Regions from separate parts of the Agarivorans sp. JK6 genome, predicted to be linked through region 2. Evidence: predicted binding sites of a transcription regulator. Region 2 holds the regulator's gene; each other region holds the start of a gene.
What was found. The regulator sigma-54, encoded in region 2, starts transcription at its own class of promoters, with help from an activator protein. The targets are predictions, from matches to a motif close to GTTGGCACGNNNNTNGNNT.

Region 1 (7,838 bases), 300 kb from region 2:
TGGACTTAGAAGACAGTTTTAACAACCAACAGGGTTTGTGGGTGCTTAAACAACCTAAACAACATGCGCTTGAAGAACTCTATAAAAACAGCCGTTATGCGGTGTTAACCAGTACTTTGATTATATTGGTGATAGCTTTACCTTTGGCTTGGCTAGTCTCCATCTACCCGACTAATTTGCAAACCAAGCTGGTTGACACTCTGCATGCGCTGCGTGCTAGCCGCAAACTGTTAGACCAACACATTATGTCTAGTACCACAAACTCTAAAGGAGTTATCACCGAGTTTAGTAGCGCCGCAGCCAAAGCCTTTGAAGTAGATAGAAAATCGATGATTGGCAAAACTCACGCGGCAATTCGTCACCCTAGTACTTCAACCAAAGTACATCGAGATCTTTGGGACACCATATTAGCTGGCAAACCTTGGCAGGGAGAGCTAAAAAACCAAACCAGTTCAGGAAAAACCCTTTGGATAGATACCGTGATAACACCAAGAAAAGATAGCCACGGAGAGATTTACGCCTTCACTCAAATCTCTCACGACATTACTTTGCACAAAGCCATGGAAGCCTTAAGCAGCACCGATAGCCTTACCGAGACCCACAACAGAAGAAAACTCGATCAACTGTTAGAACAACAAGCTCAACGCTATAAGCGAGCAGATGAAGAATTTGCCATAATCATCATCGATATAGACCACTTCAAACAAATCAATGACATTTATGGCCACCAAGCTGGCGACAAGGTGTTGATAGATGTTGCGGCGAGCCTAAAAGAAACGGTTCGGCAAATAGATGAAGTTGGCCGCTGGGGAGGCGAGGAGTTTTTGGTTATCTGCCCACTTACCGATCTTGAAGGCGCATACAAATTGGCAGAAAAACTACGCGCCGCTATCGCAACCAAATTGTTTTTACCTGATAAGCAAATCACTGCCAGTTTTGGCGTAGCTCAATACCTCTGTGACGAAGCCACCAACCACTTAGTGCATCGAGCAGATTTAGCCTTATATGAAGCTAAAAGCCAAGGTCGAAATAGAGTGACTACCGCTCCACAAGAGCTTGCTGAACAAGCCCAAAACAACCGATAAACCTGCTATTTTAGTAGTGCAGGATATTGATCGGTATACAGCCAATCATTATCACGACGTGGCGCATGACAAGCTTGGCATTGAGCTCGACTTTCGCTCACGTTTACCGTTGGTGTCGCGTCAAACATCGCCCATCCCCAACCTTCACCCCAATGAGGGTTATTAGCAAAGCGGCCTTGAGTATCTTTTATCATGACAAAAAATACATCGTTAGCTTGCTGGTGATATACCAAACCAGTGGTTAAACGCTCACTACTGACTAACTTAACGTCTTTCACAAATAAGGTGCCGTCGGGCCATTTTCCGGTACTGTTATATGCTTCGACAGCCGCGGCTTGAGTATAAATACCATTCAAATTTTGCACACGCATGGATTCACTCATTACCGCCGTTGTACCTAAATGAACCAGGTTACGCTGAAAATCAGCTGGAAAAGCAATCTCACCCTGCGTACCAACTAACTCAGCGTACACCTGGTTTAATGCGTAACTATTGGCATTAGCCATTCCGCTAAAACTAATACTCAAACCCAACAGCCCACTAACTATATATTTAAACATGCTTATTCCTCGGCAGTGACCAACACCACAACGCTTAACGATGGCGCTACTATTCCACACCCACCAAAGAAGCTGTAATTATCAGCTTTAAGTTTTACTTACAGGACTGGATTAAGCAGGCCTAAAACAACGGGGCAAGATAAAACCCTCACCAGCGCATTCGTACCAAAGTACGAAAAGAATGATTAGTTAATGATGATTTAACCAGCAAGCCTGTTAGCCATTGCTATATTCAACGTGCTCGCAGCAGTATTAATGGCGAGTTCATCTCAAAAACAATCCAAGGAAGGCAATATGAAAAATAAATCACTAAAAGTGATAGCTGGTTGGGTTTTGCTCTCTGTTTTCAGCTTCGCAGTGCAAGCCGCTGAAGAAGTAAGACTAAAGCATGCTCACTTCACCCCATACTTCGAAAATGGCTTTGATAGCGCCGAATTAGAGGGCGCAATTGAGGTAAAAAACATTGGCCCCAATAAACAGGTTTGGCTGCATTACCAATCATCCAACGGAGAGTGGTTAGATCACCCGGCCTTTTATGTGGGAGCAAGCCATAGCGGCTACGAAAACTTTGCATTTAGGCTGCCACTCGCCGGTTCGGTTGCCGCTACCCAATTTGCCATTAAGTATAAGGTAAATGGGCAAACCTATTGGGACAACAACCAGCAACAGAACTACCAGTTTAACGACTACCTGCAAACAAACCTCAGTCATCAAGCAATAGCACTTGATGACGCCTACCGAGCCAGCAGCTTAATCTCTGTTACAGCGCGCGCAAAATCACATAGCGAGCAAGATAAAGTGACCATGGTTTACTCTGACAACAACTGGAAAACCAGTTACCGCCGAGCGCTAAGCTTAAGTCACATTGTGGCCGACCAACATGGCCTTAGCGGCGTATGGAGTGGCCAACAGTACATCGAATACTACCGACACCTTGAGTTTTATTTAGAGTATGACGATGGACAAAATATCCATATAGATAATTACTACGGCAAAAATTATCGACTGTTTGATACCGGGGAACAAATTGGCCAGGGCCTACTGTTACAGCGTTACCCACAGGTATATTTTCGTGGTCAACCAAGCGGCTGGAATTCGATTCCGATGACCTTAATCGACGACTACACATGGTCTATAGTGGTGTATTTTGATGGTACCACCGACTTTAAGTTTGACGTCTACGATGACTGGTCACGTAACTTTGGAGACAACAATAACGATGGAATTGTCGACTTAAATGGCGCCAACCTAAAGGTAAACAGCGCAGGCTCTACCAGAATCACCTTTAATAGCCTCACCGGCGCTTACCAAGCAACATTGCTGTATTAATATATCGTAAGCACAAAAAAGCCTCGCTCTAGGGCGAGGCTCTATCATCACTAATTTGTCTAGTTGCTAATTATTTAGCGCTTAACTCAAACCAGTTAATGTTAAACAAATAGCCTGATGAACCTTTAAAGTTAAAGCGTAAGGTTTGCGCACCGGCTTCTAAATTAAGGGTATTTTCTAGGGTAACCCAGTTTTGCCAGCCACCTGTTCCTTTCACTTTTACCGTGGCTTTTTCAGCGTTATTAGCCAGCACAACAAAGCGCCCGCCATTAGTATCACTGGCTACTCGCGCAGAAAACGTATACTCGCCAGCAGCTGGGACATCGATGGCGTATTCCACCCAATCACCATTTTCAATATAACCAACATTATTTCCGCCATCAGCATCGGCCGTAGGTTCTGTTTGTACCCCTTGCTGTTGGCTAAAGTTTTCGGCCTTTACTTTAATCGCCGCATTAGCCGCTGTGCTTAGGCTAGCCATGGCAACTAGGGCCGATGTCAGCAGTAGATTTTTAATATGCTTAGGTAATACGCTCATTGATTTGCTCCCTCATTATCTCTATCAAATTATGTTCTACGACCAAATATCGATATGGCTTGATACTGCGCTAAGCGGATGTTCAAAATTCGGCCTAAGGCCAAAACTACTCGCATTTATTTCATCAGTTAAATTTATTTAACAGAGATTATGTGAACGCTCACACTAGTGGGTAATTTAGTTAAAGCTTATAAAAAAACAGAACAGCTTAGCGGGATCAAAAAAGCCCCAAGTAAACTTGAGGCTTTCAATCAGATTTAAGCGAGAGTAACTTAGACGCGACTACGACGACGCGACACAATGACTAAAGCTAAGCCTAAAATAAATAGCATAAAGCTTGAGCTTTCGCTTACCACTGCGGGTACTTGCGGGGGAGTCCAATCAAAACCATGGCTATGAAACTCTCTGCCACCTGTATAACTCTTGGCAGCTACACTTCCGTCAAATACAGCGCCACCAGTAATATCAGCATCTAAAGCTAGCACCGAACCTACGGTTGCTAAGTTATTGAAGTTGATTGATTCCGCTTCATAGAAGTTCCACAAAATATTCTCTGCGCCAAGGTTGCCTAAACCCGCATCAATGGCAAAGCCGTTCCCGGTAAGATTTACCCCACCAGCAATATCTACAATGCTACCAGATACGTTAATGATCACAGTTTCAGCTAAACCGGCATCTAAAGACAATGAATTGTTTTGGGCGAAGATACTAGAAAAATCAACATCAAACACCGCCACGCTATCGCTACCAGCGTAGGACAAATGGCTGCCACTTAATACTGCGTTACTGGTTAGGCCAGCGAAGTAAGCAGAGTCTGCTCTTAGCTCCGCTTCTACGGCAGCAAAAGTAGCCTGCATATCCAGTTGATTCTTAGCACTGATGCTTTGAACGGCTGAGCCGCCACCGTTAAGGTTAACATTGCCATTTACATTGTAGCTGCCGCCATAACTTAAGCTGCCAGCATTAAGGTTAATATTGGTAGCGTTAACGTCACCCACAACTGTCACGGTGTCTTTATTAATAACCGTGGTTTCTCGGGTTGCAAAAGTAGGCGAATGACCTGCAGCATTTAGATTGCCGCCAAGGAGAGTGCGACCTTCTACTTCTCCACCTTGGTAGTTGTAATCACCGGTAAGAATTAAGTTGTAGTCACTTAATACGCTGGCTTGAGAAGCAACAGACAAGGCCAATGAAAAGGTCACAAGCGTAAATCGACTTAACTTTGCAAAATACATAAAACATTTCCTACTACTACGGCAACGACCGAAAACTGATAACTATTTGACCAAGTTTATATTTTTCAAATACTTATAAATACAAACTACTAAAACTGACAGCTTAAAAGCAGGAATTAGGCCAACTAAGTAAAAGCGTTAATTTTCATAGCTTTATTCATGTGTATATATTATTAAACAATACAATAAGAGTTTAGTTGTAAAAAAATTCGACAAGATTAAAAATACAGTCTAGCGAACAACGATACTCAGCTGGAAACCTTGCTTAAAGCTAGGCGAGAACTACGCTTAACATAAGCTTTAGCTTTTTTACTCAGCTGTGTTTATTACCAATAGAGAGTTACCATTATTTATTTGTTCCGTACCCTTTTCTGTTTAAGCCTAATGATAGTCAGTAACCAGAGCGCTGCTGAAAGCATCACTATAGCCAGCGGTGAGCATCCACCCTTCACCTCTCAATACCGCGATGATGAAGGTTTAATAAATGCCATTGTTAAAGCCTCGTTTGCTGCCGTAGAAACAGAGGTGAGTTTTCGTTATTTGCCCTGGCAACGCGCATTAAACTCCAGCCGAGTAGGTAGTTATGTAGCCACTTCTTATTGGGCGATTAAATCTGAACGTCAAGAGCATTTCTTTCACTCAGAGCCACTTTGGTACGGCGGAAGCGTATTAGTTAGCTTAAATTCAACAGGGGAGTTCACCAGCCTAGCCAGTTTAAAAGGCAAAGTCGTAGGCGCCGTGCGAGGTTACACCTATACCGAAGATTTTTGGCTAAATGGTGACAAAGGCCTATATGAAATCGAAGAGGTGAATTCAGACTTACAAAACCTAAAAAAGCTGTTTGCCAAACGCATCGATGCATTTTTAATTGATAGAGTCGCCGTAACTACCCTTATAAACCGTTACTTAAGTCCTCAACAACGGGCAGTTTTGTGTATATCTAATAATGATGTAATGAGCAGTAGCGTGCATTTGCTCATATCACGTAAAACAGAAGGCGCCGCGAAGCTGCTTGAATCATTTAATCGTGGTTTAGCAACAATTGTTAACAACGGCCAATACCAACAAATAGCCGATCGTTACCCAATGATCACCCATGGCTTCTTAAAATAGTCCTTTCTCTGTCAGCTGTCGCCAATGAGCAACAGCTTAAACCCTCATTCTCAGCCCTTAAATAATATGAGATTAAAATTGATTAAAAAAATCAATTAAAACAATTAATTACAACTTTACATATTGATAATTAATTGCTCAAATCCTCGCTGACAAAAAACATTATAAAAAGTTAATCAATTTAAATACTCAACGCTAAGTACAAACGTTACAGACCAGACGACTGGTTTATCACTGATAAAGATAAGCCTTCTTTGCACTTTGTTGATCAAACAAACACAAGGAAAATCCAGTGAAACAACATAAACACAAAGCGAGAAAGACCAAGGATTTAGTAGGCTTCTTATGCCTTGTCTTTTCTTTATTTGCCAACGCCGGAACAGGCAGCCAAGGCATCAACTTAAATCAATTGTTAGATAGCTTTAGCGCTCAGCCTGCGTCTATACAACTTACTGCGGTAAAAGGCGATGAATGTAATTTAACTTCTGAATGTAAAAGCCTTTATGGTGAAACCGCATATGACTGCGTTAACTCGCGCAGTAACCAAAGCTATTGTATGTGTGAAGACGGGATATGTGCCGATCTTCAGCCTACTGCGCCGCCAGAACCCGAATATGGCGACGAATGTGATACTACCGCCCAGTGCAAAAACACCTACGGTAACATTGCCAATGACTGTGTAAATTCACGTAGCGACCAAAGTTACTGCCAATGTGGCAGCGAAGTATGCCGGGAAATGGATAGTAACGGTGGTGACAATGGGGGCGACACTGGCGGTGATAATGGCGGTGATAACGGAGGCAACAATGGCGGTGACAACGGCGGCAGTACTCCTTCGGTAAACACCCAATACCAAGAGCTGAATGGCCTAATTGTTATTGAAGCTGAAAATACTCAGTCAGAGTTGGGCGAGTGGCAACAAAAATCTGACCTCGCTGGTTACACCGGTAACGGCTACTTAGAATTTAACGGCAATAGCTATATTTCAGGTCCGGTAAATTCACCTTTAGAGTATACGTTTACCGCTGCCCAAACCGGCACTTATCACCTACATATGTACGTGGCAAGAGAGACCATAGACAACCGCAGCGATGTAGCCAACGACGGTTATGTGCGACTAGATGGTAACTATGAAGCCGTTGCAGGCGAAGGTAATGCCACCAAAGACATTTTAAGCTCTGATACTAAGTTTTATGGTGGTGCCGATCAGCAGTTTGTTTGGGCATCAGGTAAACGTTTAGATAAAAACCACGCTAAACATAATGCGATATACAATCTGAAAGCAGGTGAAGAATATACCTTTACTCTGTCGGGGCGTTCGAAGTTTTTTAAAGTAGACCGCATCGTTTTTCGTCATAGCTCTGTAGCTAATGGCGAAGCTCAAGATTTAGAACTGCCAGAAACGCTGGCAACTACCACAGCAAAAACCTGTGAAGTTAGCGACCAAAACCAACAATGGCATCGCGTAGAGCTTACCTGTAAAGGCTATTTTGCTGATGAAGGTAACGACGCCACCTTCACTAATCACCGTTTTAACGTGACCTTTAGCCAAGGCAATCAACGCTTCGTTGTACCTGGGCACTTTGCAGCCAACGGTAACGCAGCAGATTCTGGCGCTGGCCAAGGTGATGTTTGGCGCGCTTACTTTATGCCACCAAGCACGGGGGATTGGAACTACCAAGTGTCTTTCCGCAAAGGTACTAATATTGCAGTAAGCGATCAACTCAATGCTGGTCAGGCAATTGCTGATATTGATGGGCAGCAAGGACAGTTCTCCGTTGCAGCGTCTACCGCCGATAGCCAAGACTTACGCAGCCAAGGTTTATTGCAACACTTAGACGGCGAACGCTACCAACGCTTTGCTGGTACAGGCAATATCTACATTGAAGCAGGCTTAGGTAGCCCAGAAAACCTATTAGGTTATGCTGACTTTGACAATACCGTAAAAGGCAGCGGCGGCTCTTGTAAGGGCATTTTG
Region 2 (7,838 bases):
CGCTATTCGAAATCACCGCCAAAGGTTTAGGCATGGTGGGAGTACTTGATTCCAAGCAGCAGCTGGCCGGCATTTTTACCGATGGCGACTTGCGACGTATCCTTGATCAGCGCATCGACATTCACGATACCCAAATTGGCCAAGTGATGACGCAAAACCCCAAAGTAATTGACAACAATTGGCTAGCTTTTGATGCCTTAAAATTGATGAAAACCAAGTCTATTAACGGTTTGTTTGTGCTGAACAATAAAGCCGTTGTGGGTGCATTTAATATGCATACCTTATTACAAGCTGGAGTTTACTAGTGACAATTAACACGCCCTATGGCGCGGTAAGCCAAAGCAATTTTGACGCGGCAGCAAAAATTAAACTTTTAGTTTGCGATGTAGACGGGGTTTTCTCAGACGGTCGCATTTATATGGGCAATGACGGAGAAGAACTTAAAGCCTTTCATACCCACGACGGATTTGGCATTAAAGCGCTACTGAATATCGGCGTCGAAGTCGCTATCATCACCGGCCGCCAATCTAATATTGTGCAACAGCGTATGCAGGCTTTAGGAATTACTCGTATCTACCAAGGCCAACAAGACAAACTCGTCGCCTACCAGCAAATGCTTGAACAATTGTCATTAGCTTCTGAAAACGTAGCCTATATTGGCGATGATGTGGTCGACACCTCCGTAATGCGCGCCTGTGGTTTAGGTGTAGCCGTGCAAGATGCTCATCCCTTGTGTAAACAAAGTGCCAACTTTATCACCCAAACCCGTGGCGGTTTTGGTGCGGTTCGAGAGCTTTGCGATCTAATACTGCAAGCAAAAGGCGAGCTTGATAATGCTCAAGGTATGAGTGTATGAATCGCCCAACCTGGTTCTTTGCGAGCTTATTCATCTTAGCCTTGGTGCTGTGGCAGCTGAGTCCTTCGGAAACTCAGCAGCTAAGTGCTAAACGCGAAGCCAGCAAACCAAACTTTGTTGCCGAAAAGCTCTACAGCGTGAGTTTTGGCGAAGACGGCAGCCCGCGCTATCGGATCTACGCTGAGGAAATGGAGTTTTTTGAACAACTTAAGCACACAACTTTTGCTCAACCAAAGATCTTAGTGTACCCAGATCCAAGCCAACCTGTATGGCAAATTGTGGCCGATCACGCTACAGTACAGCAGCAGCAAAACGTCATTTTAAATGACAATGTAGTAATTAAAAATTTAAGCCGTGGCGAGTATGTTCGCGACTTAATAACCGAAAAATTGGAGATCGACCTGCAAACAGAAACCATGAGCAGCGATCAACCTGTTACCGTTTATGGCCCTTCATACGAACTGTATGGCGTTGGCATGGACGGTGATTTAGCCAACGAAATAGTGACTTTATTAGATGATATCGAAGCGGTTTACCACAACCCACAAGAGTAAGTTAGCACTTGCAGCTAGCTTGTTTATGCTTTCTTGGGGTTCACAAGCACTAGAAGACGACTTCAACAAACAAATTATTGTTGATGCTGACCGCCAGCAGGTCAATATCAAAGAAAACCGAGTTACCTTTTACAATAATGTTGTGGTGACTCAAGGCTCGATTAAAATGCACGCCGAAGAACTCAGTGTTATTGGTAGCGAGGAAAAAGGCAGCGAAGTAATGATCGCTAAAGGCGAACCAGCAACGTTTTATCAATTACTTGATAGCGGCAAGCCAATTGAAGCTGAGGCTAACGAAGTGCGTTACGACCTAAAAACCCAAACGCTAACACTCACTACCAATGCTCAACTCAAACAAGAAGAGAGCTTGGTAAAAGGTAAAATGATCAAATACAGCATCAACAAACAAGAAATGGTGGCACAAGGCGACGAAAACAGCCGTGTAACTACTATTTTCCTACCGCAGCAGCTTGACGAACTAACGCCCAAGGAAGACCAGCAATAATGAGTACCCTAATTGCTGAAAACCTAGCTAAAGCCTATAAGGGCCGTAAGGTCGTTAAAAACGTTAGTCTAAATGTAGAAACCGGTAAAATTGTTGGCTTGTTAGGTCCCAATGGCGCTGGCAAAACAACCACTTTTTACATGGTGGTGGGTTTGGTGCCTCGTGACCAAGGCCGAATCCTCATCGATGATGACGATATCTCTAGTACAGCGATGCACACTCGTGCACGTAAAGGCATTGGCTACCTTCCGCAAGAAGCGTCTATCTTTCGCCGCTTATCTGTGGAGAAGAACATTCTTGCCGTATTAGAGACCCGAAAAGACCTCGATAAAGAGCAACAAATTGGTGCGTTAGACGACCTTCTTGAAGAGTTTCACATTGGCCATATTCGCAAAAACCTAGGCATGAGCTTGTCAGGTGGTGAACGCCGGAGAGTTGAGATTGCTAGAGCTCTAGCCGCCGCACCTAAGTTTATTTTGCTTGACGAACCCTTCGCAGGGGTAGATCCTATTTCTGTTATCGATATTAAAAAGATCATTGAACACCTACGTGATCGCGGTCTAGGTGTACTAATTACCGACCACAATGTTCGAGAAACTCTCGATGTTTGTGAGCATGCCTATATCGTTAGCCAAGGCGAATTGATAGCCTCAGGAAAGCCAGAAGAAATTCTCGAAAACGAACATGTGAAACGAGTTTATCTCGGAGAACAATTCAAGCTATAGTTAAAGTGCAAGTTTAAAAAAAGACAATAAGAAGAAGGAACAGCGGTAGTTAATGAAAGCATCTTTGCAGTTGCGTCTTGGTCAGCAGTTAACCATGACCCCCCAGTTACAACAGGCCATTCGCTTACTCCAGCTTTCAACACTGGATTTACAGCAAGAGATTCAAGAGGCTCTGGAAAGTAACCCTCTGCTTGAGGCGGATGAGTCTCACGCCAGTGATAGTGACGCAACCGACGCTAAATCTGCCAACGAGAAGTCTACCGAGGCCGAATCCACTGCGGACATAGACAACAGTCAAATTGAAGCAGGCGATGCCATTAACCAAGAAACTGTTTCTGACGACCTTCCTGTTGACTCTACTTGGGACGATATCTACAGCGCCAGCTCTGCCCCAGCCAGCTCATCTGGCAGCGCCGTGAGCGATGACAACGATATGTTGTTTCAGGGCGAAACTGTCGACTCTTTACAAGACCACTTATTGTGGCAAATGCAACTCACTCCATTTAGTGAAGTAGACCAAGCCATTGCTTTAGCCATTATTGATGCGGTAGATGAATCGGGCTACCTCACCCAAGACTGTGAGCAGCTACTAGAAGGCTTACGTTCAAGCGATAACAATGACTTAGATGTAGAGCTAGATGAAGTAGAAGCAGTACTTAAACGCATCCAACATTTCGACCCCGTTGGTATAGCAGCGCGCTCGCTGCAAGAGTGTTTACTAATCCAATTAAGCCGTTTTGCCGAAGACACACCTTGGCTAAATGAAGCCAAAGATGTAGTTTCAAATCACATAGATGTATTAGCTAATCGCGATTTTCGTCTATTAGCCCGCAAAACCAAACTTAAAGAAGACCAGCTACGCGAAGTCATGCGTTTGATTCATACGCTTGAACCTCGGCCTGGTAACGCGGTTGAGCCTAATCAAGCCCAGTATGTTATCCCGGATGTATCGGTTGTAAAACGCCAAGGTCGCTGGGTTGTAGAACTCAATCCAGATGCAATGCCTAAGTTGCGTGTTAACTCCCACTATGCATCTTTAAGTAAAACCTCTACCAACGCTAACGATACCCAGTTTATTCGTAGCCACTTACAAGAAGCCAAGTGGTTTATTAAAAGTATCGAGAGCCGCAACGAAACCCTATTAAAAGTATCCAACTGCATTGTTCATCATCAACAGGCGTTTTTTGAGTATGGCGAAGAAGCCATGAAGCCAATGGTACTGAACGATGTTGCAGAAGCTGTAGAAATGCATGAATCCACCATTTCCCGGGTAACCACCCAAAAATTCATGCATACACCTCGCGGCATCTTCGAGCTTAAGTATTTCTTTTCTAGCCATGTGGCTACCGATGGCGGGGGTGAGTGCTCATCAACCGCTATTCGTGCATTAATCAAGAAACTGGTAGCTGCCGAAAATACCAGTAAACCACTCAGCGACAGCAAAATTGCTGATATTTTGGCAGATCAGGGGATCAAGGTGGCAAGACGTACGATTGCTAAATATCGTGAGTCTTTAGCAATTCCACCTTCTAACCAACGTAAGAGCCTTATCTAAGGCCACTAAAAGGGGAAGATATCTATGCAAATTAACCTTACTGGACACCACGTAGAAATAACTGAATCTTTGAAAGAATATGTCCACACCAAGTTTGCCAAACTCACCCGACGATTCGATCAGATCAATAACGTTCACGTCATCCTCAACGTAGAAAAACTGAACCAAATTGCTGAAGCCACATTACATTTAAACGGCGGCGAAGTATTTGCAACCTCTGAGCATTCTGACATGTATGCCGCCATCGACAGTCTGATTGATAAACTTGATCGCCAAGTCATCAAACATAAAGAAAAACTTAACAAACGTTAGCCACCCCCATGCAACTAAATAAAGTACTTAGCTTGGACTGCACCCAAAGTGCAGTTCAATGCTCTTCAAAAAAACGCGCCCTAGAAATAGTAAGCGAACTGGCCGCCAAGCAGCTTGATACCACTACTCAATGCATTTTTGAAAGCTTGTTAAATCGAGAAAAAATGGGCAGTACAGGTATTGGCCAAGGCATCGCTATTCCTCATGGCCGTATCGACAATCAGCATCAAGCCACAGCGGTTTTCTTGCGTTGCGATCCCCCTATTTCCTTCGATGCTATAGATAACAAGCCGGTAGACTTGGTATTTGCATTACTAGTACCCGAAGATCAATGTAAGCAACATCTTAATACTCTAGCTCAAGTAGCTGAAAAACTTAACGATAAGCAAATATGTAAACAACTTCGTTGTGCACAAAGTGATGACGAATTGTACGACATCATGGTAGCCTAATACTCTAATCAGCCTTAGGGATTATCATGGAACTGATCATCGTTAGTGGGCGCTCGGGTTCAGGTAAAACCGTCGCCTTAAGAGTATTGGAAGATCTCGGCTACTATTGCGTCGACAACTTGCCGGTTGTGCTTTGGCAATCACTTATCGACAACTTAAAAAAAACCTATTCTAAAGTAGCCATTAGCATTGATATTCGAAATCTTCCCGATGAGCTATCACCGGTAGGACAGCTAATACGAGATGCAGGACCAGACATTAATCTATTAAGCATTTTTTTAGATGCTAAAGATGAAGCGCTGATCCGTCGCTACAGCGAAACACGCAGGGTACACCCGCTTAGCCAAAGTAATTTATCTTTAGCAGAAGCGATTGAATCAGAAACCGAGCTATTAGCTCCCATTTCTAGAAATGCCGATTTGCGTATCGATACTTCCCGTTTATCGGTACACGAGCTAAGCGGCTTGATTCGCTCACGCGTTACTGGTGACCAACAACAACAGCTAATTTTGGTGTTCGAATCCTTTGGATTTAAAAATGGCGTGCCTAACGATGCCGACTACATGTTTGATGCGCGTTTTTTACCTAACCCACATTGGCAAGAGGAGCTGCGCCCACTTACCGGCTTAGATAAAGCCGTGCAAGAATACTTGGCTGCGCAGCCTTTAGTTAGCCAATATATCGAACAAATTAGCCAGTTATTGCAATCTTGGTTACCGCATTTAGAAGCTAACAACCGTGCCTATTTAACCATTGCGATTGGCTGTACTGGCGGACAACACCGCTCGGTGTATGTGGCCGAGCAACTTGCTAGCCTCTTTAGCGCTCATCGAAAAGTACAACGACGCCACCGAACTTTGGAACATCGCCTTGAAGCTCACTAGACAAGTAGTAGTAAAAAACAAATTAGGCCTGCACGCACGTCCTGCCACCAAGTTGGTTGAGCTGGCACAGCAATTTGACGCTGAGCTGAGTATTATAGATGGTGAGAAAACGGCTTCTGCTGCCAGCGTTATGGGTTTACTGGTGCTAGCCAGCGCGCAAGGAAGTACGCTAACCATAGTATCTGAAGGTGCAGACGCAGAAGCCGCTCTAGATGCGGTTCAAGCCCTAGTAGAAGCTAACTTCAACGAAGAATAAATCTATACGCAATAAAGCCAAGCTACTATTAGCAAGCAGCACATAACAAAATAACAATAGGGATCGCTTATGCCAGAAGAGATGGAGTTAAACCCTAATCAGCACAAACGCTTACAGGAGCTAAATCAAGCCCTCGACAGTGGTATGTTCGTGCATGTTAGGCGCATGCTTCATCAAATGCCTCCCTGTGACGTAGCACTATTACTAGAATCTAGCCCACCAGCAGGGCGTAAAGTATTATGGCAACTTACCGACCCCGAGCAACATGGTGAAATTCTCGAAGAGCTAAACGAAGATGTAATGGAAGGGGTACTTCAGTTAATGGCACCAGAAACACTGGCCGCCGCAACTGAAGGCATGGACACCGACGACATCGCTTATGTACTAAGAAGTCTGCCCGACAGCGTGTACCAAGAAGTTCTTGAGCAAATGGATGGTCAAGACAGGCACCGTGTAGAAGCGGCTCTAGCTTACCCTGAAGATACTGCTGGCAGTATCATGAATACCGATACCATTACCTTGCGAGCCGACGTAAGTATCGATGTGGTATTGCGCTACTTACGTTTACGTGGCGAACTGCCAGAGGCTACCGACGCCCTGTACGTAGTTGACGAAGATGACTTGCTACTGGGCGATATTCCTTTATCTACTCTGCTTACAGTAAGCCCCAACGTTAATGTTCGAGAAGTAATGGATGGGAACGCAGAGACCATCCATGTATCTATGGATGAAAACGACGTAGCAGCATTATTTGAACGCCATGACTGGATTTCGGCTCCGGTAGTTGATGAACAAGGCAAACTGCTAGGTCGGATCACCATTGATGATGTGGTCGATATTATTCGCGAAAATGCTGAACACAGCATGATGGGTATGGCGGGCATGGACGATGATGAAGATACCTTTGCCCCAGTAGTTAAAAGTACCCAACGCCGCACCTTTTGGTTAGCAGTAAACCTGTGCGCTGCCTTAGTCGCGGCCTCCATCAGCAATATGTTTGAATCTACCCTAGAGCAGTTAGCCACCTTGGCCATTTTAATGACTATTGTACCCAGCATGGGAGGAATCGCAGGCAATCAGACCCTTGCTTTGGTTATTCGTGGTTTAGCCGTAGGTCATATTGGTGAAGGTAATTCACGTTGGTTAATAGGCAAAGAAGCTGCGATTGGCATGCTAAATGGGATTATCTGGGCAACTGTCATTGCCTTGGTCGTTACTCTATGGAAAGGCGATTGGACCTTAGGGATTATTATTGCTGGCGCGATGTTTATTAACATGTCACTGGCCGGTTTGGCCGGCGTAACTATTCCGCTGTTAATGAAGAAATTTAAAATTGACCCAGCACTAGCAGGCGGTATGGCATTAACCACCGTGACAGATGTAATGGGGCTATTTTCTTTCTTAGGGATGGCCACCTTAGTGCTGGCCTAAACGACAGAGTTATCTGGTCAAGGGCTCTTAACCTGTTCAAACAACAAGGTTAAGAGCTGAGAATTAACGCCTAGCTACCTGCTACTTTCATCGATGAAATCAGCACAGAGCCCGACTGTATTGCGCTTTCTTTATCAAAGTCGTCAGCGATCGCTACAATATTAGCAAACATCTCTTGTAGGGTGCTGGCCACAGTAATTTCATGCACGGGGAAAGCAATCTCACCGTTTTCGACCCAGTAACCTGCTGCGCCACGTGAATAATCACCGGTTACGGTATTTACCCCTTGGCCCATCATCTCTGTAACT
Region 3 (7,838 bases), 470 kb from region 2:
TTTGGGGCTTAAAGCATCTTGTAGCTTTTGAGTAAAACTAGTGTCTGATTTTACTTCACTGGCTTGCTGATTGTTCACCTCAATCAACTTCGGCTTATAATCTAAGCTATTGGTTGCGAGCGGGGTGTTGCTATAAGAAGTTGTCATATTCTTCTCCTTCAATATTGATTATTGCGTGCTTTCAGTAAGGGCGAACGGATCATCTGTAACCGCCACCAATACGTCACGAATCTGTATGTTGGCCATGTCTGAGTAGCGCTCAGTCGCTAATACCGCGCGGTCAGATTGCACCGACACTACCGTTAGTTGAGTTTGGTCTGCGTTAAATATCGGGCCACGCAACCCACCATCTAAATGCATTAAGTATTGCTGCCTAACCAGCTCAAACTTGTCACCTTTACGTACACCATTCGTTTGTCCAATGTTGATTACCACTTGCCCGTTATACAGCCCAACAACCGTTGCCAAACTTTGCCGGCAATAGAGTGCATCCTCAACGTCACTAACCGATTGATCGATGTAGGAGTCAATCAACTTGCCGTACTCTGAGGACCAAAAGGTTTCACCCGTAACGTCCAACTTCATCGTCACGTCAAACGGCCATTCTCGATTAGACCCGTAATTTTTACGGAGTACCGTTTCTCCATTGATACCGTCAATCACGTAAAGTTTTATTTGAAAGTTGCGCAGTTTAACGGTGTTTTTCATGCCGAGTAGGTTAGTAGTGGTTTCGTTGTAGCTCGACATGTCATTGATCTTGCCAAACAAAATATATTGCACGTCGTACTGTTGAGATAAGCTGCGTGCTACTTTTAGCATTTGCGGTTCTATGTCATTGGCATAGCGACCATCAAACGCTATTTGACGAGTCATTAAATGCCGGGCATCAACCCTTTTACTCTTTGATTTAAATCGGTGAAATAGCCGCTGCGAGACTTCTTCAGGTGTTCTATAAACCCCGCCAAGCTGTGCATGTTCGCGCTTCTGCAATTGAAAAGGCCCAACAAACAAGGTTTTAGCGTAGCTATCTTTCTCACAGGTATTTAAAGGAAATATGTCAGCGGCCACTTTAACCGTCATTTGGTCATCAATGATGGTCTCAACCAATAGCTTCATGTCATACACTTCGCCATTAGTACGCACCGTTAGTTCATCGGTTTCCAACACGCCAGACTTCACCACTTGCAGTGACTTAACACTGGCACCACCGCGATACATTAGGGTTAACAAAGCGTCTTGGATAGCCTGCTGACGAGCTTTATCTACTTGGCCGTCAACGATCTTAGCTTGGCCTTCACCTTCTAACCAAATAGCGTAACTGGGCAAAGTGATGCCCATTAACGTCAGCAGACACACGCAAACTCGTAAAAATTTAGACATAATTAACGCCCTACAGTGGCCACATACTTCCGCCTAGGAATGAAGATAACCAGCCTTGAGTTTGTACGTCGGCGTGATCACCAGTGCCACTAAACTCTATACGCGCATCGGCCACCTGGTAGGAGCCAATCGAGTTGTCTTCTCCAACGTCTAACGGACGCACAATACCGGTAAAGCGCATGTACTCTTTACCATTGTTGATTACTAGCCACTTTTCACCGCGTACAACCAAATTGCCGTTGTTCAAGATGTCGACCACCGAAACAGTAATTCTGCCTGACAAACGATGTCGCTGATCAGCATCTGAAGATCCGTCAAAATCTTGTTTTTGCTTCATTTCTAGCTCGACCACACGTCCGTTAATCGTTAGATTCCCGCCCGGCACAGTAACCGGATCAAGCTTATAGCTGTTCTCTTTACCAAGGTTTGAACTGGCCGATTTAGTCGCGGTGGCTTCCTCTTCCAAAAGCACTGTAATGGTGTCGCCTAGTGCAAAAGGTGGGGTATAACTATATAAGCTGCGTGAAGTATTGCTGTTAAACATCGAGCCGGTAATAATCACTTGATCCGCAGCTGGGCTAGGTTCAATAGGTGCATAAAAAGGATCATCGGGGATCGGAGAACGGCTATCGGTGCTTACTGTGACTTGGCGTTGATTGCGGTCTTCTCGCTCTTGAACGTTCTCCGCAACTTCTTCTACACCATCTACAATTGACGAACATGCTGACAGCAACAATACATTGCACAACATCACTACTCTGGTAATCATTGGTCTATTCCTACTTACGTTAGTTTCCGTTTACCGTTCTCTTTCCACTTGCTTTAACCTAGGCCCGAGCTTTTTATCTCGTTTATTGTAATTAGTTACCTAAGAAAGCCTTAGGCCACAAATAGCAAAGCAAATGCCACTAACGTCAGTAGAAACATATCCTTACGATAATCTAGCTGACAAAATCTTTACCTAACCGACAACATTCCGTCGTTTTTGCCGCTTTTAGCTAGGCACGACACAAAATGCAAATTAAATGCCACTAAGTTCATAAAACTCAGTGTTTTATAACGTTTATATAAATTGATATAAATTTTAATTCACTGCAGCCGATACAACCTAGGTTGAGAAGAAAAACTCAGTTTTAGTCAAATAATCGGCAAAAATTACCTAAAACCGGATAAAAGCTGCCTTTTTGATTTTCGATCTAGGCAAAGATTGCCTAGCAACTCTTACCGAAATTCTAGAAACCAACCAGCCTTAAAGTAAAAAGCACTCAAAACAATTGGTTAAATACGGCTTCAACGAACTCAACTTTTGTATCTCAATCAAGCTGGATCACTTAGCTAGGAGATGGCCTTCCAACAACTTACCAACTTCACGTTCATAAGCCTTTGGAACAGCAACCATTAAGCACGGCCAATGATGAAAGGGCTCTTTAATAAAAATGAGAGATAGGGAAGGGGATGATATGCCTGGGCGACTAAATCGCAGGCAATAAAAAAGCCCTCGTCGTCAGACGAGGGCTTAGTATAAGAGCCTGGCGGTGGTCAGCTGCGCAGCATAGCTGCTTGTGCTTCGGCCTGAAGGCGCTTCGCCCTTTCCGAGCGACCTCCGCCCTACTTTTGAAAGCAGGCCACGCTAAACACAAACAAAAAGGGCTTCCCAATCGGGAAGCCCTTTTCGATAATGAGAGCCTGGCGGTGACCTACTTTCACATGGGGAAGCCCCACACTATCATCGGCGCAGTTGCGTTTCACTTCTGAGTTCGGCATGGAGTCAGGTGGGTCCACAACGCTATTGCCACCAGGCAAAAACTGTTGTCTTTAACATTCGAAAAAGCTGAAACATCTCATGAGCACTAACAAGTATTCATGGTTTCTAAAATAAAGTATCTATAAGCAACACCCTTTAGGTGTTGTATGGTTAAGCCTCACGGGTAATTAGTACAAGTTAGCTCAATGCCTCACAGCACTTACACACCTTGCCTATCAACGTTGTAGTCTCCAACGGCCCTTCAGAGGACTTAAAGTCCTAGTGAGAATTAATCTCGAGGCCTGCTTCCCGCTTAGATGCTTTCAGCGGTTATCAGTTCCGAACGTAGCTACTGGGCAATGCTATTGGCATAACAACCCAAACACCAGCGGTTCGTCCACTCCGGTCCTCTCGTACTAGGAGCAGCTCCCCTCAATTCTCAAACGCCCACGGCAGATAGGGACCGAACTGTCTCACGACGTTCTAAACCCAGCTCGCGTACCACTTTAAATGGCGAACAGCCATACCCTTGGGACCGACTTCAGCCCCAGGATGTGATGAGCCGACATCGAGGTGCCAAACACCGCCGTCGATATGAACTCTTGGGCGGTATCAGCCTGTTATCCCCGGAGTACCTTTTATCCGTTGAGCGATGGCCCTTCCATACAGAACCACCGGATCACTATGACCTACTTTCGTACCTGCTCGACGTGTCTGTCTCGCAGTTAAGCTGGCTTATGCCATTGCACTAACCGTATGATGTCCGACCATACTTAGCCAACCTTCGTGCTCCTCCGTTACTCTTTGGGAGGAGACCGCCCCAGTCAAACTACCCACCAGACACTGTCCGCAATCCCGATAAGGGACCAACGTTAGAACATCAACACTACAAGGGTGGTATTTCAAGGTCGGCTCCACGTCATCTGGCGACAACGCTTCAAAGCCTCCCACCTATCCTACACATGTAGGGTCAATGTTCAGTGTCAAGCTGTAGTAAAGGTTCACGGGGTCTTTCCGTCTAGCCGCGGGTACACCGCATCTTCACGGCAATTTCAATTTCACTGAGTCTCGGGTGGAGACAGCTTGGCCATCATTACGCCATTCGTGCAGGTCGGAACTTACCCGACAAGGAATTTCGCTACCTTAGGACCGTTATAGTTACGGCCGCCGTTTACCGGGGCTTCGATCAATAGCTTCGCTTGCGCTAACCACATCAATTAACCTTCCGGCACCGGGCAGGCGTCACACCGTATACGTCATCTTTCGATTTAGCACAGTGCTGTGTTTTTAATAAACAGTTGCAGCCAACTGGTATCTGCGACTCTCAGCAGCTTAGGGAGCAAGTCCCATCACCATCAAGAGCGTACCTTCTCCCGAAGTTACGGTACCATTTTGCCTAGTTCCTTCACCCGAGTTCTCTCAAGCGCCTTGGTATTCTCTACCCAACCACCTGTGTCGGTTTGGGGTACGGTTTCGTATAATCTGAAGCTTAGAGACTTTTCCTGGAAGCAGGGCATCAACCACTTCGTGTCCGTAGACACTCGTCATCAACTCTCAGCGTAATGTAAACCCGGATTTGCCTAAGTTTACCGCCTACTGCCTTTCACGTGGACAACCATCGCCACGCTGGCCTAGCCTTCTCCGTCCTCCCATCGCAATTATACGAAGTACAGGAATATTAACCTGTTTCCCATCGACTACACTTTTCAGTCTCGCCTTAGGGGCCGACTCACCCTGCCCTGATTAACATTGGACAGGAAACCTTGGTCTTTCGGCGAGGGGGCTTTTCACCCCCTTTATCGTTACTCATGTCAACATTCGCACTTCTGATACCTCCAGCAATCCTTACGAATCACCTTCAACGGCTTACAGAACGCTCCTCTACCGAGCATGCAAGCATGCTCCCGTAGCTTCGGTGGTATGTTTAGCCCCGTTACATCTTCCGCGCAGGCCGACTCGACCAGTGAGCTATTACGCTTTCTTTAAATGATGGCTGCTTCTAAGCCAACATCCTGGCTGTCTAAGCCTTCCCACATCGTTTCCCACTTAACATACACTTTGGGACCTTAGCTGACGGTCTGGGTTGTTTCCCTTTCCACGACGGACGTTAGCACCCGCCGTGTGTCTCCCGAGTAGTACTTGATGGTATTCGGAGTTTGCAAAGGGTTGGTAAGTCGGGATGACCCCCTAGCCTTAACAGTGCTCTACCCCCATCAGTATTCGCTCGAGGCGCTACCTAAATAGCTTTCGAGGAGAACCAGCTATCTCCCGGTTTGATTGGCCTTTCACCCCCAGCCACAAGTCATCCGCTAATTTTTCAACATTAGTCGGTTCGGTCCTCCAATTGGTGTTACCCAATCTTCAACCTGCCCATGGCTAGATCACCGGGTTTCGGGTCTAATCCCAGCAACTATGCGCGCAGTTAACACTCGGTTTCCCTACGGCTCCGCTATTCGCTTAACCTTGCTACTGAAATTAAGTCGTTGACCCATTATACAAAAGGTACGCAGTCACCCCACGAAGGGGCTCCCACTGCTTGTACGTATACGGTTTCAGGTTCTATTTCACTCCCCTCACAGGGGTTCTTTTCGCCTTTCCCTCACGGTACTGGTTCACTATCGGTCAGTCAGGAGTATTTAGCCTTGGAGGATGGTCCCCCCATATTCAGACAACATATCACGTGTGCCGTCCTACTCGATTTCACTTAAAGTAGATTTTCATGTACGGGGCTATCACCCTGTATCGCCATCCTTTCCAGAATGTTCCACTAATCACCTAAAAGCTTAAGGGCTAATCCGGGTTCGCTCGCCGCTACTACCAGAATCTCGGTTGATTTCTTTTCCTCCGGGTACTTAGATGTTTCAGTTCCCCGGGTTCGCCTCGCAACGCTATGTATTCACGTTACGATACTGCATAAAATGCAGTGGGTTTCCCCATTCGGAAATCCATGTCTATAACGTCTTTTATCGACTTAACATGGCTTATCGCAGATTAACACGTCCTTCATCGCCTCTGACTGCCAAGGCATCCACCGTATACGCTTAGTCACTTAACCATACAACACCTAAATGTTGTCGCTTAAATCACTTGAATGGTCAGGCTGTATAAATCCTGCCATTCGAGTACGATCACCTTATTTTTGAATACCAAGAACACTTGTTATTAAACTCATATTCTTGAGATATTTTTTATCAGCTTTTCCAAATTGTTAAAGAGCAATTGGTTCCTTAGAAACCAAAGCTAAGCACTATATAAACAAATGCTTAGCTTTGTATTCTCAAACCAGTGAGAGAAAATGGTATCCCGTAGGGGATTTGAACCCCTGTTACCGCCGTGAAAGGGCGGTGTCCTAGGCCTCTAGACGAACGGGACACTGCAGTAGCTGTTCTCGTTGGTTCTACACCACACTAGAACTTCTCTCTTTTCTTTTTCATCAAGCAATCTGTGTGAACACGTCACAAAACCTAAGCATCATAATAAGGAGGTGATCCAGCCCCAGGTTCCCCTAGGGCTACCTTGTTACGACTTCACCCCAGTCATGAACCACAAAGTGGTGAGCGTCCTCCCGAAGGTTAAACTACCCACTTCTTTTGCAGCCCACTCCCATGGTGTGACGGGCGGTGTGTACAAGGCCCGGGAACGTATTCACCGTAGCATTCTGATCTACGATTACTAGCGATTCCGACTTCACGGAGTCGAGTTGCAGACTCCGATCCGGACTACGACATGCTTTTTGGGGTCCGCTTGCTCTCGCGAGTTCGCATCCCTCTGTACATGCCATTGTAGCACGTGTGTAGCCCTGCCCGTAAGGGCCATGATGACTTGACGTCGTCCCCACCTTCCTCCGGTTTATCACCGGCAGTCTCCCTAGAGTTCCCACCATTACGTGCTGGCAAATAAGGATAGGGGTTGCGCTCGTTGCGGGACTTAACCCAACATCTCACGACACGAGCTGACGACAGCCATGCAGCACCTGTATCTGAGTTCCCGAAGGCACCAAACCATCTCTGGTAAGTTCTCAGTATGTCAAGGGCAGGTAAGGTTCTTCGCGTTGCATCGAATTAAACCACATGCTCCACCGCTTGTGCGGGCCCCCGTCAATTCATTTGAGTTTTAACCTTGCGGCCGTACTCCCCAGGCGGTCTACTTAATGCGTTAGCTGCGTTACCCACGAGTTAAACTCACAGACAACTAGTAGACATCGTTTACGGCGTGGACTACCAGGGTATCTAATCCTGTTTGCTCCCCACGCTTTCGTACATGAGCGTCAGTTTTTGTCCAGGTGGCCGCCTTCGCCACTGGTATTCCTTCAGATCTCTACGCATTTCACCGCTACACCTGAAATTCTACCACCCTCTACAAAACTCTAGCTTGCCAGTTCCAAATGCCATTCCCAGGTTGAGCCCGGGGATTTCACATCTGGCTTAACAAGCCGCCTGCGTACGCTTTACGCCCAGTAATTCCGATTAACGCTCGGACCCTCCGTATTACCGCGGCTGCTGGCACGGAGTTAGCCGGTCCTTCTTCTGTCGCTAACGTCAAAGATAGCAAGTATTAATTACTACCCCTTCCTCACGACTGAAAGTGCTTTACAACCCGAAGGCCTTCTTCACACACGCGGCATGGCTGCATCAGGCTTTCGCCCATTGTGCAATATTCCCCACTGCTGCCTCCCGTAGGAGTCTGGGCCGTGTCTCAGTCCCAGTGTGGCTGA
Region 4 (7,838 bases), 970 kb from region 2:
ATGTTGGTGAGCTGGAAGCTACCCATTTTAGTGATTTGCCCCTGAGGTACGCCATCAAGCACCAATTTGTAGCCCATGCTGTTTAAGGGAAGTGGAGTAGAGCTAGCACTGATTGAGATCTTGCCTTCGTTATCACGAATGGTTTGCTCATGGCTCGGGCTAGTGATGTTAACTTGATATTGAATCGGCTTTTGTTTTTTCTTCAAGGGAGTACGAGGCGTAACAATAGGGCCTTCAGTGGCTGGCGGAGCAACATCTACCTTGAGTTCAGTAGCGCCAACTTGAGGGCGGTCTGAGAAATGCGTTACACCATCCTGATCAACCCATTGGTAAATTTTGTCAGCAGCTTGGGTACCAAAGACTGCGCCACTGATTAATAAAGCTATAGCAAACCATTTGCTCATTGATAATTCCTCCATTCAACTTGCTAAAGGTGGGCAAAAACGTATTGAAAAGCAATAAAAAAACCCGCTTTAAAGCGGGTTTTTTAAGCCGTGTAACGTTTTGTTTATACGCTGTAGTACAATTCGAACTCAAGTGGGTGAGTTGTCATGTTGATGCGCTCAACGTCAGCAGATTTCAATGCGATGTAAGAATCGATGTAATCGTTGCTGAATACGCCGCCAGCAGTTAAGAATTCACGGTCAGCATCTAGGTTCGCTAGTGCATTTTCAAGTGAAGTTGCCACTTGTGGAATTTCAGCCGCTTCTTCTGCAGGTAGGTCGTATAAATCCTTGTCCATAGCGTCGCCAGGGTGGATTTTGTTTTTGATTCCGTCAAGGCCAGCCATCAACATTGCAGAGAATGCTAAGTATGGGTTGGCTGTTGGATCCGCAAAACGTACTTCAATACGACGCGCTTTAGGCGATGGTACTACTGGGATACGAATAGACGCTGAACGGTTACGCGCTGAGTAAGCTAGCATAACTGGTGCTTCGAAGCCTGGTACCAAACGCTTGTAAGAGTTAGTTGAAGCGTTAGCAAAAGCATTAATAGCTTTAGCGTGCTTGATGATACCGCCAATGTAGAACAATGCAGTTTCAGATAGGCCGCCGTATAGGTCGCCAGCAAATAAGTTTTCGCCGTCTTTCCAAATTGATTGGTGAACGTGCATACCGCTACCGTTATCACCAACAACTGGCTTAGGCATAAAGGTTGCTGTTTTACCGTAAGCGTGAGCTACGTTATGAACAACATACTTAAGAACCTGAGTTTCATCGGCTTTTTCAACGATAGAGTTGAATTTAGTTGCGATTTCGTTCTGACCAGCTGTAGCTACTTCGTGGTGGTGAGCTTCAACAGTTTGACCCATTTCTTCAAGAACTAGACACATTGCTGAGCGAAGGTCTTGTGAAGAATCAACTGGAGCTACTGGGAAGTAACCGCCTTTAACGCCAGGACGGTGACCAGTGTTGCCGTCTTCGAAGTGCTTGTCTGAGTTCCAAGATGCTTCATCAGCATCAATTTTGTACATAGAACCTGACATGTCAGTTTTGTATTTAACATCGTCAAACAAGAAGAACTCTGGCTCTGGACCAAAGTATGCTGCGTCAGCAATACCAGTAGAACGCATGTACTCTTCAGCACGCTTAGCTACAGAACGTGGGTCACGGTCGTAACCTTGCATTGTAGAAGGCTCTAGAATGTCACAACGGATGTTTAGTGTAACTTCTTCTGTGAATGGGTCTAATACAGCAGTAGCTGGATCAGGCATCAATACCATGTCTGATTCGTTAATGCCTTTCCAACCTGAGATTGAAGAGCCATCAAACATTTTACCGTCTGAGAAGAAATCTTCGTCAACTTGGTGAGATGGAATAGATACGTGTTGCTCTTTACCTTTAGTATCAGTAAAGCGTAGGTCAACAAATTTAACTTCTTGCTCTTTAAGCAAAGCTAAAACTTCTGCAGACATGTTTTTAACCTCCAGTGTCATCAAAATTGATGGTTCAATCGATTTAATAGTTATTTATACGAATAATCGTGGTTGTGTTGCATCAAGCTAAAACTATGCCAACACATAAGGTGCTGATTTTAATGGCTAAAAATTGATTAGGCATCAATTTAGTGCAGAGCTTTGCACTTTGTTGGTGCTATTCTTGTCCATTTTGGTGCAGTGAGTTTTTGGCCTTAGCTATCATACCCTAATTGGGTAGCGGAAAAACCGTGATCAACTTAAAACTATGAGAATTTGCCGTTTATATGTACAATGGCGCACTTTTTACTTTTACCTCACAATAAAAAGGGCTGAAAGCCGTGCTAGATAAGTTAAGAAACATCGCCATTATTGCTCACGTAGACCACGGGAAAACTACCCTGGTAGACAAATTACTGCAGCAATCTGGAACCCTACAAACGCGTGGTGATGCTGAAGAGCGGGTAATGGACTCAAACGATCTTGAAAAAGAGCGTGGTATTACCATTTTGGCAAAAAACACGGCGATTGAGTGGAACGATTACCACATCAATATCGTAGATACCCCTGGACACGCCGACTTCGGTGGTGAGGTAGAACGTGTTTTATCTATGGTTGACTCTGTATTGTTGTTGGTAGATGCCCAAGAAGGCCCAATGCCGCAAACCCGTTTTGTTACTCAGAAAGCATTCGCTCAAGGTTTAAAACCTATTCTGGTAATCAACAAAATCGATAAGCCAGGTGCTCGTCCTGATTGGGTAATGGACCAAGTATTTGATTTGTTCGATAACTTAGGTGCTACCGATGACCAGTTAGATTTCCAAGTGGTTTACGCATCTGCGTTAAACGGCTGGGCTAGCTCAGAAGAAGGCGTAGAAACTGATAACATGGAGCCTTTGTTCCAAGCTATCGTTGATAACGTTGCTCCACCTGAAGCTAAAGAAGGCGAAGGTTTGCAAATGCAAATCTCTCAGCTTGATTACAACTCTTATGTTGGTGTTATTGGTGTTGGTCGTGTATCACGCGGCAGTGTTAAACCAAACCAACAAATCACGGTTGTGGGTGCCGATGGTAAAACCCGTAACGGAAAAGTAGGTCAAGTATTAGGTTATTTAGGCCTAGATCGCCATGAAGTAACCGAAGCTAACGCAGGCGACATTATCGCTATTACTGGTTTAGGCGAGTTAAAAATCTCAGACACCATTTGTGATCAAACCAATGTTGAAGCATTGCCTGCCTTGTCAGTGGATGAGCCTACCGTAACCATGACTTTCCAAGTAAACACTTCTCCGTTTGCTGGTAAAGAAGGTAAATACGTTACCTCTCGAAATATTCTTGAGCGTTTACAACAAGAGTTAGTGCATAACGTTGCGCTACGTGTTGAAGAAACTGATGATCCAGATAAGTTCCGTGTTTCTGGTCGTGGTGAACTTCACTTAGGCATTTTGATTGAAAACATGCGTCGTGAAGGCTTCGAGCTAGCGGTGTCTCGCCCAGAAGTAATTCTGCGCACTGTAGATGGTCAGTTAGAAGAACCTTATGAAGTAGTGACTATTGATGTTGAAGAAGAGCATCAAGGCAGCATTATGGAGCAGCTTGGTTTGCGTAAAGGCGAGCTAACTGACATGGCGCCAGATGGCAAAGGCCGTATTCGTATGGACTTTATGATCCCGTCACGTGGTTTGATTGGTTTCCAAACCGAGTTTATGACCTTAACCTCTGGTTCTGGTCTGCTTTACCATACGTTCGATCATTATGGTCCACACAAAGGTGGAGTAATTGGTCAACGTCAAAATGGTGTGCTTATTTCTAATGCAACCGGTAAAGCCTTAACGTACGCCTTGTTTAATCTTCAAGAGCGTGGCCGTTTGTTTACTCAGCATGCTGATGAAGTATATGAAGGTCAGGTTGTGGGTATCCACGCTCGTGACAACGACTTAACAGTAAACTGTTTGAAAGGTAAGCAGCTAACGAACGTTCGTGCATCTGGTACCGATGAAGCGCAAGTACTTACGCCGCCAATCGTAATGACCCTTGAGCAAGCGCTTGAGTTTATTGACGACGATGAGTTGGTAGAAGTAACGCCAGAGAATATCCGTATTCGTAAACGTCACTTAACTGAAAACGAGCGTAAACGTGCATCTCGCCCGCCTAAAGCTTAAGGTGAGCTAAGATTTATAAAGGCAGCCTAGGCTGCCTTTTTTATTGCATGTTTATACCTGAAGTAACTATCTATTCTGGCCCACTGCATCTAACTGATTAGTGCTCGCTAATAGTGCAGGGCTGGAGTTGACCGTTTGTTTTATTAGTTCAAACAAAGGTTGATATAGTAGCGGTAAGTGCTCTTGGAAGCGTTCGACCGTAATATGGTAAGCCGCGCGGATGCCGTGATAATCAATATTTGGCCCAATTCTGGTCATTTTAATGCCGAACATAGAAAGGCTTCGAGCAAGTTTGGGCTCAACCATTACGTACGCATGTTTTATTCCGCACTGCTCGGCAACAATTGATGCCGCTAAATACAAGCTCATAGTGATATAAGGAAAGGTTCGCAGTTCCTTTTGGCTAAATGCGCTTAAACCCGCTCCAGCTGGCGCAGCGCCATTTTTGAGATCGATTTTGCGGCGACGAAATTGGGTGTCTAAGGCCACCCTCGATACTTCACAAATGCTCTCTTTAGCAAAGTTATCGGGGTGTAGCTCTTGATGACTAATCACTGATTGGCCGGTGTCTAGCAAAGGTATGCTTTGCTGCTTGCTGGGGCTAACCATTCTTAGGCATCCAGCATCTAAACCGGAGTTAAGGTGCTGAACTCGGCAGTAATGGGAATAACTATCGTAAACATCGCGCTCCATTTGCTGGTGATTGCTTGGCTCAAACTGAAACTCTTCGCAGTAAACACGATGCCGTAATTGATAGATTTTGGTTACCTCTTCCTGATTGCTCGCAATACTGGCTTGAAAGTAACGTTGGTAACGTTGCGCGAGTTCGTCCGCTTGATGCTGTATAGCTAGTTGCTTTACTGACGATGCTGATAATTGCAATTTTCTAGGAGCAATTGCACTGGGTTGTTGATAACTCACAAGTAAACCTAATTAGTCCCTTAAATGTCTAGCAAGGCTAGTTATTCACCATAGTTATATTTTTATCAATTAGAGTGGTTTTTATGAATTTAGTCACTTTTTATGGGTGGTTATTGTCTATAACTGTGTCCTAGCGCATATTTGGTGTTATGAAAGCCTTATTCATTTTATTGGCATATTGTAGTGCCATTAGCCTTTCTGGGAGGTGCATGACATTTTTAGCTATTCGAGAGGGTTTGGAATAGTGTGGGCGGAAATGAATGATAGCGCATATTTATGCGTTTTTGAGTTGGTCCGACTAGAGCTTTTGATTGTCGACTTCTATAGCAATGGGCTGAATATATGGATGATATTCTCTAATAGCCGACGGTAAATTGGCCGTTTTCGCCAAGCGAGTGCATTAATACGTGTACTTTGTTGAAGATAATGCTGCATGATGCGATCTAGATCTTCAGCATAGGATTTGTCATCGATTATCGAAGTCACCTCAAAGTTTAGCCACAAACTTCGCATATCTAAGTTTACTGTTCCCACTAGAGCAACTTGTTGGTCTATTAACAGGCTTTTAGTGTGCAACAAGCCACCGTTAAATTTGTAGATGTTTACCCCGGCATTTAGTAGCTGCTGGTAGAAAGAGTGGCTTGCGTAGCGGACCAAAAATGAATCGTTCCTAGCGGGTAGGATCAGGTTTACTTCAACGCCTCTGCTGGCCGCGGTAACCAGCGCCATTTGTAAACTTTCGTCAGGCACAAAGTAAGGGCTGGTGAGCACTATTTGTTTTTTAGCGAGGTATAGCGAGGTAAGTAGCAGCTGAATAATGTGGTCGCCAAAAATACCCGGCCCTGATGGCATTATTTGCATTCGTTGTTGGCCTACCGAAGCCGTTGTAGAAAGTAAATCAAGCTGTTCGATAAGTGCTTCGCCGGTTTCCATTTCTATGTCGTAGGCAACTACCGCTTGTAGGTTCAAAGCTGCAGGGCCTTCTACTCTTAGCATGAGGTCTATCCACTGTCCGACGCCGCGCTGTTGGTTAAAAAAGCGTGGATCGACTAAGTTCATTGAACCGGTATAAGCAATTTGTTGGTCTATCGCTGCAATTTTTCGGTGTAGGCGTAAGTCGATACGTTGTAACAACATGCGCACTGGGTTGGCATGCAGTGCTTCTACCACATTTACGCCGGCATTCAATAACTGAGATGAAGCGCTAGACTTAAGAAATTCACTCGAACCAACCGAATCTACCAGTAAGTAAACACTCACCTTTCGTTGAGCTGCTTCGGCTAGGGCCTCAAGTAAAGGGTCAAGCAACCCACCTTGCTGAACAATGTAAAATTCCATGTAGATGCTAGATTTTGCTTGCTGTATGTCTTTAGTGAGCTGGGTTAACGTTTCCAGAGAGTCTTCGAAGTTAGTCAGTTGATTCCCCCCTAGAATTGGTAAACCCAGTAAGCGGCGGGTAAGTTGATTCAGCGGCTCCGCTACATCGGAACAGGATTGTTTAACTACGTGAGGGGAGCGATTAAACAGGTGCACGCTTTGTTTGTACTTAGTTTCCATTAGGCGAGCACGTTTGGCTCGCAGTCGCCCTAGGTAACGTTCGCCAAACAGTTGATAACAGATAATACCTACTAGTGGCAGTGCAAATATCAGCAGTAGCCAAGTTAAAGTAACTCCCACAGGCCGCCGCTTTAGCATTACTTGCAGCGCCACCGCGACAATTAGCAAGGCATAAATGAGCAACCCTAAGTCGGATAAGTAGGTATTCGTCACCGTTTGGCCTTTAGATAAAAAACCTATTGATAACTTAGCATGAAGGGCACAAAAAAGCCGCTAACTCAAACGAGTAGCGGCTTTAGATTTAGTTACTGATAGGCTTAGTTGTCGAGCGTGTCGGTGGCCACTTTATAGCTTGGATCTTCTATTAAGTTAACTTCCACCGCGCTTCCTGCCTTAGTCAGCAGTTTACGACACTCTGGGCTAAGGTGCTTAAGGTGAAGAGTTTTACCGGCTTTTTCGTAACGCTCTGCCAAGGTATCGATGGCTTCAATCGCTGAGTGATCACTTACTCGCGACTTGGCAAAATCAATCACTACATCTTTTGGATCGTTAGCTGGATTGAACAGCTCTAAGAAGTTAGCCGTTGAGCCAAAAAACAAGGGGCCATCCAACTCATAAACTTTATGGTCGTCATCTACGCTAGTGGTCGTTACGTAAATGTGCTTAGCGTGGTTCCATGCAAATACTAACGCAGATACGATTACACCAATTACCACCGCTACCGCTAAGTCGGTGAATACGGTGACTACAGATACCAGCACAATCACAAAGAAGTCAGCTTTAGGCACTTTGTTAATCATGCGCAGGCTGGCCCATTCAAAGGTGCCTAACACAACCATAAACATTACACCGACCAAAGCGGCAAGAGGAATCATCTCAATCAGTGAAGAACCAAATAGAATGAAACCCAGTAGTGCTAATGCTGCGGTGATGCCTGATAAGCGGCCACGACCACCAGAGCGAATGTTAATCATGCTCTGGCCAATCATTGCACAACCACCCATACCACCAAAGAAGCCAGTGGTTACGTTAGCCACACCTTGGCCAATACACTCTTTGTTACCATGTCCACGAGTACCGGTCATTTCATCAACTACGGTTAAGGTTAGTAGTGACTCAATTAAGCCGATAGCCGCCAGTACGATGGCATAAGGGAAGATGATTTTCAGTGTTTCTAAGTTGAATGGCACACTTGGGATCGAGAAGCTTGGTAAACCGCCAGCAATAGTTGCGTTAGCGTCACCGGTCATACCGCGCACAAAATCTACCACTGTGCGGGTATC

Region 1: OV592_RS19745 (choice-of-anchor A family protein) is a predicted target of sigma-54. The motif match lies at 4,855-4,873, and genes of this name have one in related genera.
Region 3: OV592_RS20490 (flagellar basal body L-ring protein FlgH) is a predicted target of sigma-54. The motif match lies at 2,395-2,413, and genes of this name have one in related genera.
Region 4: glnA (glutamate--ammonia ligase) is a predicted target of sigma-54. The motif match lies at 2,000-2,018, and genes of this name have one in related genera.

Annotation. Positions count from the first base shown of each region.
Region 1 covers NZ_CP113525.1:4,281,154-4,288,991, forward strand. Annotated here, with positions in the region: gene OV592_RS19725 (diguanylate cyclase) at 1-1,085, shown strand, start outside; gene OV592_RS19730 (cytochrome P460 family protein) at 1,091-1,645, opposite strand; gene OV592_RS19735 (hypothetical protein) at 1,940-2,974, shown strand; gene OV592_RS19740 (carbohydrate-binding protein) at 3,045-3,512, opposite strand; gene OV592_RS19745 (choice-of-anchor A family protein) at 3,785-4,747, opposite strand; gene OV592_RS19750 (substrate-binding periplasmic protein) at 5,132-5,860, shown strand; gene OV592_RS19755 (DUF5060 domain-containing protein) at 6,153-7,838, shown strand, end outside.
Region 2 covers NZ_CP113525.1:3,981,505-3,989,342, forward strand. Annotated here, with positions in the region: gene OV592_RS18325 (KpsF/GutQ family sugar-phosphate isomerase) at 1-305, shown strand, start outside; gene kdsC (3-deoxy-manno-octulosonate-8-phosphatase KdsC) at 305-856, shown strand; gene lptC (LPS export ABC transporter periplasmic protein LptC) at 853-1,410, shown strand; gene lptA (lipopolysaccharide transport periplasmic protein LptA) at 1,436-1,915, shown strand; gene lptB (LPS export ABC transporter ATP-binding protein) at 1,915-2,640, shown strand; gene OV592_RS18350 (RNA polymerase factor sigma-54) at 2,693-4,195, shown strand; gene hpf (ribosome hibernation promoting factor) at 4,220-4,507, shown strand; gene ptsN (PTS IIA-like nitrogen regulatory protein PtsN) at 4,516-4,959, shown strand; gene rapZ (RNase adapter RapZ) at 4,986-5,843, shown strand; gene OV592_RS18370 (HPr family phosphocarrier protein) at 5,830-6,099, shown strand; gene mgtE (magnesium transporter) at 6,169-7,530, shown strand; gene pmbA (metalloprotease PmbA) at 7,601-7,838, opposite strand, start outside.
Region 3 covers NZ_CP113525.1:4,453,792-4,461,629, forward strand. Annotated here, with positions in the region: gene OV592_RS20480 (hypothetical protein) at 1-147, opposite strand, end outside; gene OV592_RS20485 (flagellar assembly protein T N-terminal domain-containing protein) at 169-1,380, opposite strand; gene OV592_RS20490 (flagellar basal body L-ring protein FlgH) at 1,391-2,149, opposite strand; rRNA gene rrf (5S ribosomal RNA) at 3,065-3,180, opposite strand; rRNA gene OV592_RS20500 (23S ribosomal RNA) at 3,292-6,179, opposite strand; tRNA gene OV592_RS20505 (tRNA-Glu) at 6,421-6,496, opposite strand; rRNA gene OV592_RS20510 (16S ribosomal RNA) at 6,602-7,838, opposite strand, start outside.
Region 4 covers NZ_CP113525.1:245,680-253,517, forward strand. Annotated here, with positions in the region: gene OV592_RS01160 (DUF4124 domain-containing protein) at 1-404, opposite strand, end outside; gene glnA (glutamate--ammonia ligase) at 509-1,915, opposite strand; gene typA (translational GTPase TypA) at 2,257-4,077, shown strand; gene OV592_RS01175 (PEP-CTERM/exosortase system-associated acyltransferase) at 4,144-4,998, opposite strand; gene cls (cardiolipin synthase) at 5,320-6,768, opposite strand; gene OV592_RS01185 (SulP family inorganic anion transporter) at 6,873-7,838, opposite strand, start outside.